Regions from separate parts of the Lysinibacillus sp. GW823-FHT02G10 genome, predicted to be linked through region 2. Evidence: riboswitches for the same ligand, from Rfam matches in the RefSeq annotation. Region 2 holds a riboswitch; each other region holds the start of a gene.
The links. Region 2 has a riboswitch for thiamine pyrophosphate ahead of thiM (hydroxyethylthiazole kinase). Riboswitches for the same ligand answer to the same signal wherever they lie in the genome.

Region 1: linked by a shared signal. The riboswitch ahead of thiW (energy coupling factor transporter S component ThiW) and the one ahead of thiM (hydroxyethylthiazole kinase) in region 2 are both predicted to bind thiamine pyrophosphate.
Region 3: linked by a shared signal. The riboswitch ahead of thiC (phosphomethylpyrimidine synthase ThiC) and the one ahead of thiM (hydroxyethylthiazole kinase) in region 2 are both predicted to bind thiamine pyrophosphate.

Annotation. Positions count from the first base shown of each region.
Region 1 covers NZ_JBXAJI010000003.1:179,596-185,087, forward strand. Annotated here, with positions in the region: gene AC1RFD_RS13200 (MFS transporter) at 478-1,674, shown strand; TPP riboswitch at 1,741-1,848, shown strand; gene thiW (energy coupling factor transporter S component ThiW) at 1,943-2,443, shown strand; gene AC1RFD_RS13210 (VWA domain-containing protein) at 2,600-5,194, opposite strand; gene AC1RFD_RS13215 (vWA domain-containing protein) at 5,178-5,492, opposite strand, start outside.
Region 2 covers NZ_JBXAJI010000002.1:362,461-367,952, forward strand. Annotated here, with positions in the region: gene AC1RFD_RS11700 (RDD family protein) at 1-39, opposite strand, end outside; gene sppA (signal peptide peptidase SppA) at 52-1,065, opposite strand; gene mbcS (acyl-CoA synthetase MbcS) at 1,251-2,834, opposite strand; TPP riboswitch at 3,025-3,122, shown strand; gene thiM (hydroxyethylthiazole kinase) at 3,206-3,973, shown strand; gene thiD (bifunctional hydroxymethylpyrimidine kinase/phosphomethylpyrimidine kinase) at 3,961-4,785, shown strand; gene thiE (thiamine phosphate synthase) at 4,775-5,419, shown strand; gene AC1RFD_RS11730 (alpha/beta-type small acid-soluble spore protein) at 5,490-5,492, opposite strand, start outside.
Region 3 covers NZ_JBXAJI010000009.1:75,185-80,676, reverse strand. Annotated here, with positions in the region: gene AC1RFD_RS20085 (catalase) at 1-140, shown strand, start outside; gene thiC (phosphomethylpyrimidine synthase ThiC) at 264-2,042, opposite strand; TPP riboswitch at 2,183-2,297, opposite strand; gene AC1RFD_RS20075 (AEC family transporter) at 2,358-3,287, opposite strand; gene AC1RFD_RS20070 (methyl-accepting chemotaxis protein) at 3,398-5,492, opposite strand, start outside.

The DNA of each region.
Region 1 (5,492 bases), on a different contig from region 2:
TTGGTTTTCACACCAATTCGCTAGTTTTTTACTCTGCTTATCTAACTGTTTATTAAACTAAGAACATTTTCAATCACTATTTGCATTATTATATTTATAAAATATTTTATCTAAATTTTAATAGATTCTCACATTAGTGTATTTTTGATAGTCCATAACTTCTAACGCTCAACATCGCTACAATTTATAGCCATGCTTTATACCATTACAGACAGACTCTCCAAATTTTTAATTCTCCCTTTATAAGAGAAGTCCCTCAATTGTTGTTGCTTTACTAATTTATCCTCCCATAGCTTCTTTTCCCTCAACTTTTATGACTAAAATGTATTATTTCATAATGCATAGGTGCGTGGATAAAAACTTTTGTGGAAAACCATTCTAAATATAGAACCAGTACTATAATCTTAACTATTAGCCAAGCAATAATTCTTTATGATAGACTGTACTATATTTGATTACAAAAAGGGGGTTCATTCGATGACCCAGCAGAAGTCCAATAAGGCGGCTTTGTATATTTTAATGTTTAATATGTTTATCGCAATGGGGAGTATTGGCATTATTATTCCTGTCATGCCAGAGTATTTAAAAATATTTGGTGCAGCAGGACAAGTTCTAGGTATGCTAATCGCAACGTTCGCCTTAGCTCAATTCGTATTTTCTCCTATTGCTGGGAATCTTTCAGATCAGTACGGACGAAAAAATTTAATTATTTTCGGTCTTATCGTAACAGGTCTTGCACAAATCGGATTTGGCCTTGCTACAGATGTATGGATGCTCTTTTTAGCACGATTTTTAGGTGGTCTAGGTTCCGCATTTGTTGCACCTCCTATTATGGCTTTTGTCGCTGACGTCACAACCTATGAAGAACGTGGGAAAGGTATGGGGATGTTGGGTGCCGCTATGTCTCTTGGCTTTATGATTGGACCTGGTATTGGTGGCTTTTTAGCAAAGGTAAGCTTACATTTCCCATTTTTCACAGCTGGAGCTGCAGCCATTGTAGCATCTATTTTATCTTACTTTTTATTACCTTCTACCAAACCAAACACTGCTCAACAGAAACAAAAGCAAGACAATCTGGCGAAGCAAATGGCTCGTTCCATACATATGCCTTATTTTGTTATGCTCATAATTATGCTGGTGTTCTCGTTTGGAATTGCAAATTTCCAAACGACATTGTCATTATTTGTGACAGAAAAGTTTAATTACACACCTGTAGATATAGCGATTATATTAGTTGTTGGTGGTGCTTTTGGAGTAGTAGTACAAATGTTTATTATTACACCACTGTTCAATCGTTATGGTGAAATGAAAGTAGTACTAGTAAATTTATTTATTGCATCCGTTGCTATTTTCTTAATATTATTTGTTTCTGGCTTTGCCCTTATTTTAGTTGTAGCAACAATTTTCTCTACAGCAACGACATTAATTCGTCCAGCTGTTAATACACTCATCTCAAAGCTTGCAGAGAAAGAGCAGGGATTTGCTGCGGGGTTGAATAATGCCTATATGAGCCTCGGAAATATGATTGGACCCGCTTTGGCAGGTTTATTATTTGACTGGAATATGAATAGTCCATATATTTTCGGTTCTATCATATTATTAGCCTGTTTCTTCCTTGCGCTCATCTGGACAGTGAAAAAAGCACCTCATTTAATGCATCCCGATACAAAATAGTCTGAAAAATCATTGACTATTTTTAGCAGTATGTTACATTATTGTTGATTCACAAAATTGAATGATTTTAACCACTAGGGGAGTCTTTAAAAGGCTGAGACGTATATGGTAATATACGGACCCTTTGAACCTGATCTAGTTCACACTAGCGGAGGGAAGTGGCGCTACTTGCTGTTGTCACTATACACATACAAGGCCGCTTCCTATTGTTTAAAGGGGGTGGCCTTTTTATTTTTCCTCACGAACTTTACCAAAAGGAGTGAACTTTATGTCAATTCGTAAATTAACAGTCATGGCTTTATTAGTAGCCGTTGCTGTTGCAGGCTCTACTTTCGTATCCATCCCAACAGGAATCGCACGTGCTTACCCAGTTCAGCATGCTATTAATGTGATAGGAGCCATTATACTTGGACCCGTACCAACAGTTATAGTTGCCTTTGTCACTGCCATCATTCGTATCCTTACTGGAACAGGCTCTCTACTAGCTATCCCTGGTAGTATCATCGGCGCGTTCTGTGCTGCCCTTGCCTATAAATATAGTAATAAAATGTGGTTAGCTGGTATCGGAGAAGTTATCGGAACGGGCATTCTGGCTTCACTTATTGCAGTCCCTTTTGCAAAATTATTCATGGGAACATCTGTAGCAGCATTCTTCTTCCTACCAGCCTTTTTAACATCAAGTACGATCGGTGCTATTTTAGGTGTAATGGTTGCGAGTAGCTTGCGTAAAACAGAGCTAGTAAAGAGGTTTAATTCTTCTCTTTATTGAGAGAGATTGAATTATGAGCATTCATTGAGCTGGGGTAGTCCAATTTGGATCGCTTTTCTTCTCATTTACCCTCTTTACAAAGGGGATAACTCTTTATTTCATGCAATATAAAAAAGCAGTGCAAAACTATTCGAGTTTGCACTGCTTCCTCTATATTTAAGATCGTTTTTTCATGCCTTTTAACAACTGTGCTACATTCGTGTCTTCTGGTATAGTTTTTTCCTCAACCAGCGGCTCTTTTTTCTTCGCATTCGTTAGGAAATTCCAACCAAAACGTCTTATGGTAATATCAATAAAGAAAAGAAGCATACTCGCTAAGAGTAGCCATGTGGCAATATTTTGCCGATCTGCTCCTTTTGTCGTAAAGTCACGGAAGACATCTTGTGGTTCCTTTAAAACAGTGCCTCCTGTTCGTTGAGTTAACTCTTCTATCAGTTGGTTATTTACAGGGAGTAGTTCGTATTCAGCACTATAAGGAACACTTAGCCCTGCCTGATAAATGGCCTGCTTTTCATCTGCTATACGGAAGAAAATTAATCCAGGTTCAGCTTGTACTACAGCTCGAACTTGAGATGCGGAAATGGTTTCAAGTTTTGTTTCTAGCTCCTCCCCTGCTTCATTTACCGCTACAATATCTAAAAATGCGGCTTCATTTGTAGGGTCTGTAATCATAAAGGAACCATCTGCTTCCAATCTTACATCATAGGCTACATCATTGTAGCTTGGTAGCATTTGAGAAATAAGTGTTTGCCAAAATGCTCCCCAATTCTGCCATCTTGCCCAATCTCCTGTCCATTTACCCGTTGAATCAGATGTAAAGGCAAATGTTTTACCAAGACCATATTGCCACTGCGCTAACACAGGATCTTCTTTCTCGCTTTCTGCTACAACAGTAGCCCCCTGTTTTGCTGTTGTCCCAATATATGCATTCATTTGTGGGACACCATTAGCAAACAGTGAGTTCCATCCTGCTGCATTATAAATTGCCGGATAGAACGGATTGTCCTCAATATAGGTGCGGGAAATCATAGCTGTTTCTCGAGATAAAATAGAAGGAATGGTTTGCTCATCTATCACATCATAGAAACGTCCACTGCCCATGTCACTAAGCGCTTCTAATAAGTTCGCATCGGCATCTTGTCCAATCGCTACTGTCGATAAGGTTATACCCTCTTCTTTTCCTCCACCAATTAAATCCTCATAGTTCCCTGCCTGTGACTGCCCATCTGTTAAGAGGATAATATGCTTACGTTGGAGCTTTAAATCAGCAAGGTTCTCGTAGGCTTTAGCTAATGAACTATAGATTTCTGTTCCCCCACCAGGTGTTACTGATAAAATAGTATCCACAGCCTCTTCTTTACTGCTAAGAGGCCCTGTCTCTATAATCTCCCAAGGACGATCATCAAAGGCGATGAATCCTAATGTATCCTCGTCTCGCAACATCTCAACAGAACGTGCTGCTGCTTCCTTAGCAAGCTCAAGCTTCGAGCCTTGCATACTGCCAGAACGGTCAAGTACAATCACTAATCCTAAGGAAGGTAATTGCTCTTTACCCTTAATTTCCATTTCCACTGGCAATAAGGTTTCAATCGGTGTTTTAAAATAGCCGCCTAGACCAAAACTATTTTCTCCACCCACCATTGTAAAACCAACTCCAAAGTTTTTGACTGCTTGCTCAATAACACTCATTTTTGCTTCACCCACTAAATGACCTGGTACATTGTCGAAGATGATAGCATTATATTGCAAATAGCTGGATAGTTCATTTGGTAAACTTTTAGGTGCTACAACATCATAGGCAATGGATTGACTACCAAGTGCTGCTGCGATGGGTGAAGCTGTTTCATAACCATTAACGATTAATAAATGTGGTTCACTTTGAACCATTGTGACACTAGTTAACTTATTGTTTTCAAAAATGGCATCCTGACCAACTTGAACAACGGCTTCATATTTTACAAGTCCTTCAGCTGTTGCTGCATGTTTATAGGTAAACACATTCGTGCCTTCAGTCAGCTCAACTGCCTCTCGATGAATAAGCTCATCATTTTCATATAGTAATAGCTCGCCTTGGCCTGCTGATGTTGCAAGTATGTCAGTCACTAATTGTTGTTGCTCTCCAACGTAAGCAACTTGAGGGGATACAAAGCTTTTTAGTGATACATCATTGACAACTGGTTGACTAAAAGGCTTAATATCCACACTAATATTAGAGCCTTTCAACTTCGTAGCAAATTCTAAAGCATCGCCCTTTGTCTCATTACCATCTGTTAATAGCACAAGACGAGTTGCTTTTTTAGGATCTATAATCCCTGAAGCAAGCTGTAGACTTTGTTCTATATTTGTTTGATCGGTAGCTTTAATTTCAGTTAGTTTCGGTACTTCCTTTAATGTTTTAGATAAAATGGCTTCTGTTTGTAAAGTAGAGGAAAATGAATAAATGCCCGCAAGCTGCGGTTCTTTTTTTGATTGGAGGCTCTCCTGTATAAACTGAACCATCTCATCTTCCGTACCATTCATAGAAGCAGAACGGTCTACTAAATAAATAATTTGTTCTTCTTTGATTGGTAATAATAGATATGGACCTGCGAGTGCAAAAACTAAACAGCCTGCTGCCACTATGCGAATAGTAAGTACAACAATATGACTTCTTTTAAGTCGCTGTCGCTCATGAAAGTATGTCCATCCAAAATACAAGAATAATGGAAGGAGTAACAACAATACTAACGGCATATCAATTCGTAAATCCACGACGTCGTTGCACCTCCCACTCTGAAACAAGCAATAGTAAAATAATTACAATTAGCCAAGGCACGAAAGAGGTCATCGACACTTCTTCCTTTCCATTGTCTGAAATATCACCTAATGTAAAACTTGTTCCTTGTTCAATGACACGTTCTTGTGCTTGCAATTGTACAATCAATTGTTTTTCCTCATTATTTGAGCGTACCATATAAATGCCTGGCTGTTTGGGCGCAGTTAGCATCCCCTTCGTAACAGACGAAAGAAACTCGTCTTCTTGCGAATAAACATTCCAGTCTCCTTGCGC
Region 2 (5,492 bases):
TGAGGGTGAACCTTGCATAACAATTTCATTGTTTGTCATTGTGCTCCCCCCTTAGTATTCCCCATATAGATACATCATTTTCGGAGCGCTATAGTCCGTCATGATTTTCATTAGCATTTTTTCTTCGGCAGAGGGACCGAACATGGAGCCAATTTTCATACCTACGTATGATTGCCAGCCACCCATATCGTATGAATACTCAAATAAAGCTGCATCTTCAAGTCCATAATCCTCACGAAGAGCTGCAATGGCCGCTTCTTCATCACCAATTTCATCAATTAACCCTGCTTCAAGTGCTTTTGTACCGCCAAGAATACGACCATCTGCAACCTTCTTTACTTCTGCTTCAGACATATTACGTCCCTGCTCTACAATATCTACAAATTCTTCGTACGTTTCATTAATCATATCTTGCATCATTGCACGTTCCTCTGCTGTCACTTCACGCATTGGACTTAGCATATCTTTATGCTCTCCCGATTTAAACGTTTCAAATTTGACTCCTACTTTTTCAGCCAGCTCTTGATAGTTAATTGATTGCATGATGACACCAATAGAGCCTGTTATTGTATCACGATGGGCAAATATTTTATCTGCTGGTGCAGAAATATAATAACCACCTGAAGCTGCCATAGAATCCATTGATACATAAATTGGAATTTGTCGTTCTTCTTTTATTTTTAGTAGCTTTTTATAGATATCTGCAGATTCCTTTACACCACCACCTGGTGAATTAACGCTTAAAACAACACCCTGTATGGACTCATCATATAAAATATTATCCAATTGTTCTAAGAAAAATTGATGATCATAGGCAACTGGTTGCCACAATGTACTTGAGCCGATATCTTGAATTGTTCCATCTACCTTTAAATAAGCAATTCGCTTATCAAAATTCTCCCCTTCAATGACATTTTCATATACATCTAAGCTATTACCTGCCATTAAGCTATCAAAATTACCTAGGAAATCTGCTTTAAATAGCGCAAAAATGGTATTAATTCCTAACGAAAATAGTAAAAGAACACCTGCCACTACTAAAGCAACCCACCTTTTTACATTCATGTCTTTCCGCCTCCTCAACACGTAATACGTATGACTTGCCAATTTGTTTCATTTTTTTGCAATAATTAAACACAAAAAGCTTTAAGCTATGTATTTCCTCATATTACCTTACCTAAAAAAAATAAAAAAATCAAAGTCCATACCTTTGATGAACTTTGATTTTCGACATTATTTCCTAGGAAATATTATAATTGGAGGTGTTTGATTTCTTGTTGCCGTAATTCGACACGTCTAATTTTCCCAGAAGATGTTTTTGGTAGTTCCTCTACAAATTCAATAGCACGTGGATATTTATAAGGAGCAGTCAATGATTTAACATGACTTTGGAGTGTTTGAATAAGCGCTCCATCACCTTTTTCACCATTGCGCAGAACAATAAATGCTTTGACAATATTTCCTCTTACTTTATCAGGGCTCGCTATAACAGCAGCCTCTTTTACAGTTGGATGTTTCATTAAAGCATCCTCTACTTCAAAAGGGCCAATTGTATAGCCTGAGGATATAATAACATCGTCTCCTCGTCCGTCAAACCAAAAGTAGCCATCTTCATCTTTATAGGCACGATCTCCTGTAATATACCAATCCCCACGAAATTGTAAATTTGTACGTTCAGGATCATTTAAATATTTTTTAAAGAGTGCTGGCGTTTCGCGATGAACAGCAATATCACCAACTTCTCCGATTGTAACAGGTTTGCCCAAATCATTAATAATTTCAACAGTGTTGCCAGGAGTAGGTTTTCCCATAGAGCCAACTCTCGCTTCCATCCCTACCATTGTGCCTACCAATAATGTATTTTCCGTTTGTCCATAGCCATCTCGCACTTGTAATTTGAATGTTTCCAAGAATACTCTAATAACCTCACTATTTAATGGCTCACCAGCTGATACAGCTTGGCGAATTGCACTTAAATCATATTCATGTAAATTTTCAAGCGCTGCCATAAAACGATATTCAGTTGGTGTACAACATAGTACATTGATTTTGAATCTCTCAAGCAATGCTAAATAAGAAGCTGCTTCAAATTTACCTTTGTAGACAAATGCAGTAGCACCACTGCCTAAAGTAGCTAGAAATGGACTCCAAATCCATTTTTGCCACCCTGGTGCTGCAGTCGCCCAAACAATATCATTTTCTTGTACACCCAACCAATATGGTGCTGTTGTTCGTAAATGAGCATAGCCCCAACTATGCGTATGCACTGCTGCTTTTGGATTTCCTGTTGTTCCGCTTGTATAGGCTAAAAATGCATTGTCTGTGCTTTTTGTTGGGATAGGATTTATGTAGGTTGTAGGTTGATTATTCATTTTTTCAAGTATGTTCTGCCAAGGTTCATGTGCATTCCCTATGACAAATTGCAGTATGTCTTGTAAATTTTTCACTTTATCGAACTGTTCAATATAGGGTTCAAATGCAATAACTGCTTTAGCATTTGCATGATGAATTCGATACTCAATATCCTTTGTTCTTAACATCTCAGAACTTGGAATAATAGTTAAACCCGCTTTCAATGCAGCAATATACACAATATATGCTTCAACCGAACGTGGTACCATTACTAAAATGACGTCACCTTTCTTTAAACCTTGCTTGGTGAATACATGTGCTGCTTGATTTGCTTTTTCCAATAAATGTGCATATGTAATACATTGGATGTCTTGGTTTTCTTCATAAATGATTAAAGCATTTTTGGCTGCATCCTGAGCATATTTTTCAATTTCCTCTACTATGTTATACCATTCTGGTGCAACTAAATCTTGTCTTTTCATGGCAATTGCCCCCTTTTGTTATGACACATTATAAAACTCTTTTTTCAGCATTTTCAATGGTTTGTGCTTAATTTCGGTAAAGTCATGACAACTATCATACCCTCCTATATGGCATCGGTCACATTTTATCTATAGGAAAACTTGCTATTGAATACAAATGAAAAGTATGGTACATTTTGGTCAACTAAAAGCAAGATTGCAGGGGGACTCGTAAGAGTTGAGAAGGTAAAACCTGACCCTTTGAACCTGTTAGTTAATACTGACGTAGGGAGCAATAAACATCGTTTTCAGATGAAAGGCTCTTTTCGTGCATTTTTACACAAAAAGAGCCTTTTTTGCATGCTTACGTCCATCCCTAAAGGAGGACTACAATGATTTTTCAAACAATTCGTCAACAGCAACCACTTATCCATTGTATAACCAATTATGTAGTGGCAAATTTTCAAGCAAATGGTTTATTAGCGATAGGTGCTTCACCAGTAATGGCCGATGACTACCAAGAGGTAGAGGAGATGGTGGCCATTGCTCAAGCATTATTAATTAATATTGGAACACTTAATGATCGCACAAAAAGTGCCATGTTATTAGCAGGTGAAAAAGCCAATAAACTTGGTATTCCTGTTATTTTAGATCCTGTCGGAGTTGGAGCCACAACTTATCGTAAGGAAACCGTAAGATACTTACTTGAAAACATACACTTTGCCGTGATTCGCTGTAATCTCGGCGAGCTAGCAGCAATAGTTGGTGTAAATTGGCAACAAAAGGGTGTAGATAGTGGTCATGGCACTATCGCTACGGAATTAGAAGCCACATCATTGGCTCAACGCTATCAATGCATTGTTATTGTCACAGGAGAACGCGATTTTATAACTGATGGCAAGCATAGCCAATGGATCGCTGGTGGTCATCCACAAATGACGGAAGTAACGGGTACAGGTTGTTTACTTAGCGCAATTTGTGGCGCAGCCTATAGTGTAAGCCATAATCCTTACCAACAATTAACAGAAACACTTACTTACTATAAAAAAGCAGGTGTACTGGCATCCGCATTTACTGCAGACATTGGTGATTTTCAAATAGCCTTACTCAATGCTATACATCGCTTATCAAAGGATGGTGCAGCTTCATGCATATTGTAACAACAATCGCTGGCTCAGATAGTGGTGGAGGCGCGGGTATACAGGCTGATTTAAAAACATTTCAGGAATTAGAAGTGTTCGGTACTTCTGTTATTACTGCTCTAACTGCTCAAAATACTTTGGGTGTAACAGGTGTTTGCCCTATTGACGTTTCCTTTATAAAAAAACAATTAGAGGCCTTAGTAGAAGATTTTCCAATCGCTGCGATTAAAACAGGAATGCTTTATTCCTCAGAAATTATCAAAGCAATTGCACACCAGATCAGGGAGCTAAACATTCCACTGATTGTTGATCCGGTGATGATTGCAAAAGGTGGGGAAAGCCTATTACAGCAAGAAGCTATCGATGCCTTACGCTCAACTTTATTACCACTTGCTACGGTTGTTACGCCCAATATACCCGAGGCAGAGACACTTACTGGGAGATCTATTCATCATTTTGAAGATATGAAAGAAGTAGCTCAAAGCTTGTTACAGCTAGGTGTACAATGTGTCATCATTAAAGGTGGTCATATAGCAGATCCACTTTATGCCATTGATTATGTATTTTGCAAAAATGGACGTTCTTTTTCTTTGCAGTCTCCACGAATCCAAACAAAAAATACGCATGGTACTGGATGTACATTTTCCGCAGCACTTACTGCTTTTCTTGGACAAGGATTTGCTCTGGAAAATGCCATTATGGAAGCTAAAAAATATATCCAATTAGCTATTATGTTTAATTTATCGATTGGAAATGGTCATGGACCCACTAATCATTTTGCTTATCAACAGTATAAGGAAGGCTGTGAGGTGATTATTCATGAAACGTGAGGATTTGGAGCTTTATTTTATTATGGGTACGAGCAATGTTCCTCCTCAAGAACAACCTATCTATATCCTAGAAAAAGCCTTGCAAGCAGGCATTACAATGTTTCAATTTCGTGAAAAAGGTCCTCACGCGTTAACTGGACTTGCCTATGAACAATTTGCACGCCAATGCCAAAAACTATGTCATCACTATCATGTGCCCTTTATCATTAATGACGATGTTGATCTAGCGATACGACTAGGAGCTGATGGTGTTCATATCGGACAAGATGATTTACCTGTAAGTGTAGCACGTAAAAGAATCGGGAACATGATTCTTGGTGTATCTGTCCATTGCGAGGAAGAATTGCAAATAGCTATTAACCATCAAGCTGATTATGTTGGTATCGGTCCAATCTTTCCAACATCCTCTAAAAGTGATGCACAACCACCATGTGGTACATCTTTTTTACAGGAGGCTCATTCATTACATCCTGAATTACCAATTGTAGCAATCGGTGGAATTAATTTCACAAATGCACATTCTGTATTTCAAACGGGGGTTGATGGTGTTGCTGTTATTTCAGCTATTTGTCAAAGCAAAGATGTTGATCATACAGTAGCTACATTTAGATCCTTATCTCGTATAAATAAATGATCAATAAACAAACTAAAACCAGTGCCTTTTACGGTCACTGGTTTTAAGTTTATAAATGCTTAATCAGCATTTA
Region 3 (5,492 bases), on a different contig from region 2:
AATTCATCAAACGCCGTCACATCCTTCACTGCTATCTAGCTGACCCAGCATATGGTGAAGGTGTCGCTAAAGCGATGGGTCTTTCCTTAGAAGGTATGGACCTTACAAATCCATATGTAAAACAACCAACAAACGTTTAATATTCCACTTTATTATTGATATCCAAATCCAACTTTTACTCCATGTGAATCCACTATTCACATGGAGTTTTTTTATAAAGAAAAGGCCTATGTCTATTTTTTTGACATAAGCCTTTTCTTTCATTATTGATAAATTTGACTGCCTGCTTTTTTAAACTCCTCAGCCTTTTCTTTCATACCTTGATGGATCGCTTCAGTCGTATTCAAATCCTTATCTTTCGCATAATTACGAATATCCTGTGAAATTCTCATGCTACAGAATTTAGGCCCACACATAGAACAAAAGTGTGCTGTTTTTGCTCCCTCTGCTGGCAGTGTCTCATCATGATATTCCACTGCACGCTCGGGATCTAGTGACAGATTGAATTGATCACGCCAACGGAACTCAAAGCGCGCTTTAGACAGTGCATCGTCTCGTTGTTGTGCACCTGGATGACCTTTTGCTAAATCAGCAGCATGTGCAGCAATTTTATAAGTGATAACGCCCACACGAACGTCCTCGCGATTCGGTAAACCAAGATGCTCTTTCGGTGTCACATAACAAAGCATCGCTGTACCAAACCAGCCAATCATGGCTGCCCCAATGGCTGATGTAATGTGGTCATAACCTGGAGCAATATCTGTTGTGAGTGGTCCTAATGTATAGAAGGGCGCTTCCTTACAAACCTCTAATTGCTTGTCCATGTTTTCTTTAATCAAATGCATTGGTACATGACCTGGTCCCTCAACCATTACCTGAACATCATGCTGCCAAGCAATCTGTGTTAGCTCGCCTAGTGTTTCAAGCTCTGCAAATTGTGCCTCATCATTAGCATCTGCAATTGAGCCTGGGCGTAAACCATCACCTAAGGAAAAAGCAACATCATAGGCTTTCATAATTTCACAAATTTCCTCAAAATGTGTATACAGGAAATTCTCTTGATGATGATATAAACACCACTGTGCCATGATAGAGCCACCTCGAGATACAATACCTGTCACACGATTTGCTGTTAGTGGTACATAGCGTAAAAGGACACCTGCATGAATGGTGAAGTAATCCACACCCTGCTCAGCTTGTTCAATGAGAGTATCACGATAAACCTCCCACGTTAAATCCTCTGCTACACCATTTACCTTTTCTAAAGCCTGATAAATTGGCACTGTTCCCACTGGCACTGCAGCATTTCGAATAATCCATTCTCTAGTTGTATGAATATGTTTACCAGTCGATAAATCCATAATATTATCTGCGCCCCATCGAGTTGCCCAGGTCATTTTCTCAACTTCTTCTGCAATGGAAGAAGATACAGCAGAATTCCCGATATTCGCATTGATCTTTACATGAAAATTACGCCCAATAATCATTGGCTCTGCCTCAGGGTGATTAATATTAGAAGGCATTATAGCACGCCCAGCTGCAATTTCTGAACGTACAAATTCAGGATCCATATTTTCACGAATTGCTACAAACTCCATTTCAGGCGTTATAATTCCCTTTCGTGCATAGTGAAGCTGTGTCACATTTTTACCTTTTTTAGCACGCAAAGGCTTTCTCGCCAACTCAGGGAAGACATTTTCTTGAATACGCGGGTCATCAACATGACGAAAGCCATTATCCTCCGGTTTAATGGAGCGTCCCTCATATGCTTCTACATCCCCTCGCTCTTGAATCCATGCATTTCGTAAGGCAGGTAAACCTTTCGTAATATCTACTTGGTAGGCTGGATCTGTATAGGGCCCACTCGTATCATATACTCGAATAGGAGCATTTTCTTCATTTCCAAAACTGCCTGTTGTCGGACTTAATGCAATTTCTCGCATAGGTACTAGAATATCTGGGCGTGATCCTTCCACATATACTTTTTTGCTTCCTTCAAAGCTGGACATAATGGTAATATTCTTTTCACTAATTGCTGACATGAGCTACTTCTCTCCCTTAAATTTATTTTGATATAAGGACCGATTCTAGCTCACCCCAACAATCCAAAAAATAAAGGCCGAATCCAAAATAATTATTTGGATCCGGCCACGAATGTAAAGGTCTATTGATTGCATACTCTGCAATAGCTTCTTAACTTTCCCACGCTGGTATGAGCCAGATCAGGTCCAAAGGGTCAAGAAACTTCGTAGCGTTTCCCTCTCAGCCTGACTCATCAGACTCCCCTAGTTAATACTATTTAGTTTGATGCTAGTGTAGCAGATAATACTAAGAGATGGAAGTTATTTTTTATCTTACTAGGTAAATAATACTTCTGCAAAATAGATCACAATGGTTACAGTTATACAGCTTACAATGGTTGAAAATAAAACAGCTTGCGCGGCTGTTGCTGATTCTACATCATATTCCAATGCTAGACTAGAACTATTGCGGGATGTTGGAAAGGCACTAGCTATAAACAGTGATTGTGCGACGACTCCATCTAATCCCAATATATAAATAATGGCCAATGCAACAGATGGTCCAATAATTAGTCGCGTAAAACAGCTGATAAAGACGGTTTTATTAAACATTGATTTCATCTCTAGTTGTGATAATTGCGCACCTAAAGTAATTAGAGCCACAGCAATAAATCCATCTGCCACATGTTCTACTGGTATTTTGATAAACTGTGGAATACCGATATCAAAATAATTCATAGCGACACCTATAATCAGCGCATGAATAATAGGCATTTTAAAGAAATCCTTGATGATTGTCATACCTGACTTTGTAGAAGAAATTAAATTGTATAAGCCATATGTATACGTAGTCATATTTTGAAAGATTACGAGCATGACCTGAATGGCTACTCCAATAGGTTGCGTGGCAAATATCATTTGAGCCACTGGAATACCGTAATTACCCGAGTTAATGAGCACAACACTATTTTTAAAGACAGCTGCCTCTGTTTTAGCTAAGCCTAACCCTTTTGCCATAAAGTGACTGAGTAACATTTGACTACTGATAAAGAGTACAATAAATAATCCGACCTCTCCCAGTACAGATAATTCCACATGTGTTTCATATAAATTTACAAAAACAGCTGCTGGCATAAAGCAATATGTAATAAGCTGAGACAATGCTTTTAAATTAAAGCGAAATTTCTTTTGTAGTATAGCGCCTATTACAAGTAACACTAAAATAGGTACAACAATTTGAAAGAAAATCATTCCGAGATACATCATATCAATGTCCCCCTTCCAGTGTTAATAGTAGTGTTGAATTCCTTCTAGGTCAATTTCTCTTGCTTTCACCATAAAGAAGACTGCCTCTATATTGAAGGCAGCCTTTCTTTTTAAGCAAGCTTGAATCGGTTTACAACTTCTTGTAGCTCGTTTGAAATATCGTTCATATTTTGAATAGACTCTGCTACTTTTTGTAATTCTACTTGTTGATCCATTGCAGAAGCACTTACTTGTTCCGCAGAGGCTGCTGTTTGCTCTGAAATAGCCGAAATACTTTGGATAGCCATGATTGCCTGATTTTTATGCTCTAACATGCTAGATAGTTTATTCATTAATTCACTAATAGAATTTGCAATTGAACCCGACAAGTCACTGCTATCTTTAAATGCTAGTTGCGTGCTTTGTACGGACTCATTTTGAGATTGCATTAAATCTGCATTAGATGCAATCACAGCAACCGTCTGCTGAGAATTTTCAAGAATACTTTCTACTGTACTCTTAATAATTTCTGTTTCATTCTTAGATTGTTCTGCAAGCTTTCTAACTTCCTCTGCAACTACAGCAAATCCTTTACCATGTTCACCAGCACGTGCAGCCTCAATACTTGCATTTAAAGCTAGCAGATTAGTCTGCTCGGTAATGCTTTGAATCGAAGCAATAATCTGATTAATATTGGCAATATTAGAAGCTAATGATTCCATTTGCTGCTGGATACGCCCATTCATTTGATTGGTCTCCATATTACGCTCTCTTAAACTTTCAACCTCATGCAATCCTTTTTCCGTTGTTACACCTGTTTTATGAGATAGCTCATCCATTTCATTAGAAAGAGCCGTAATAGCATCAATCTGATCTGATAAATCCATCATTCGATAATTTGTTTCTTCTGTATCCTCTGATTGTTTCGAAGCTCCTTGTGCAATCTCGTTGATAGCTACAGAAACTTCCTGACTAGAAGCAACTACCTCATTAAATGCCTCATTTACCTGATTAGAAGATTGGTTCAATAACCTCGTGGAATTTAGTACAGTTTGAATCGCACTATTGGTTTTATCTAACATATTATTATAGGCCACAGCAACTGCACCAATTTCATCAGGCTTAATATAGCGCTCTTCTACCTTTTGTGTTAAATCCCCTTCGGCTGCAGTTTCAATCGATGCACGTAAAAATTTAAGTGGTTTTAATTGTTTATAGATGAATAACACACTTGCAGCTGTCATCAAAACCACCATAATAATGGAAGCAATAATCGTAAATACAAATACATGATTATATGTTTCTAGAATCTTTGATTCAGCTAACACGACTTGAACAGTCCATGTTTCGTCAATACCCTCTAAAATCATTGGAGCAAAAACATTATAGGCCTTTTCCTTCAGTTGATTAGAGTCAACGTACATACTTGTTAGTTCACCATTTTCCATTGTCTTACTAATACTTGTCCAAGTAGGATCCTCTTGCATATTGCGCCCAACTAGCTCATCACCAAAGCTGTTAGCTGTTAGCACACCTTTATTCGTAATAATTGCCGCATAACCGCCTTCTGGGGCATTCGATTTTGTTAAATCATTTAAAAAATCTATTGATACATCGGCAGTCAATACACCGAAAAATGTCCCGGAAGCATTGATTAATGGCACTGAAATGGTTGTCATTAATACGGATTTACCGTTTACATTATAATCATAGGGCTCTGTCAAAACTGCACGTCTCTCTTCTTTTGGCACCCAATACCATTCAGAAATACTCTTATCATCAATACCTTCGATTAGAGCAGTCGTGATATCATTTCCGTTCTTATTTAAATAAGGGATAAAGCGATTTTTAGTATCTACTAAAGAAGCCTCAGTTGGTTCTAAAATAATAGATTCTTGCTCAAAGATTGCTCCTACTCCAAGAATGTCATTATTGCTAGCTAAATTGTTTTCCATTATGTCTATGACACCTTTGGTAGACAACGTATTATTCTTCTCCATGCTTTCTATGATACGCTTTGTTGTTTGTAATGTCGTATTGGCTTTCTTAAATCTTTCACTCATAATAGCTGCAGAGGATTCAGCAGTTTGCAATGTTCCATGCTCTGCGTCTTCAACACTTTGCTTTTTTATAATAATTCCCGTTATGACAGTATAGGATAAAAATAAAATGAGAAATAATCCTATTATAAGGGAAGAAAGTTTTAAGGCAATTCCTCTTGATTTT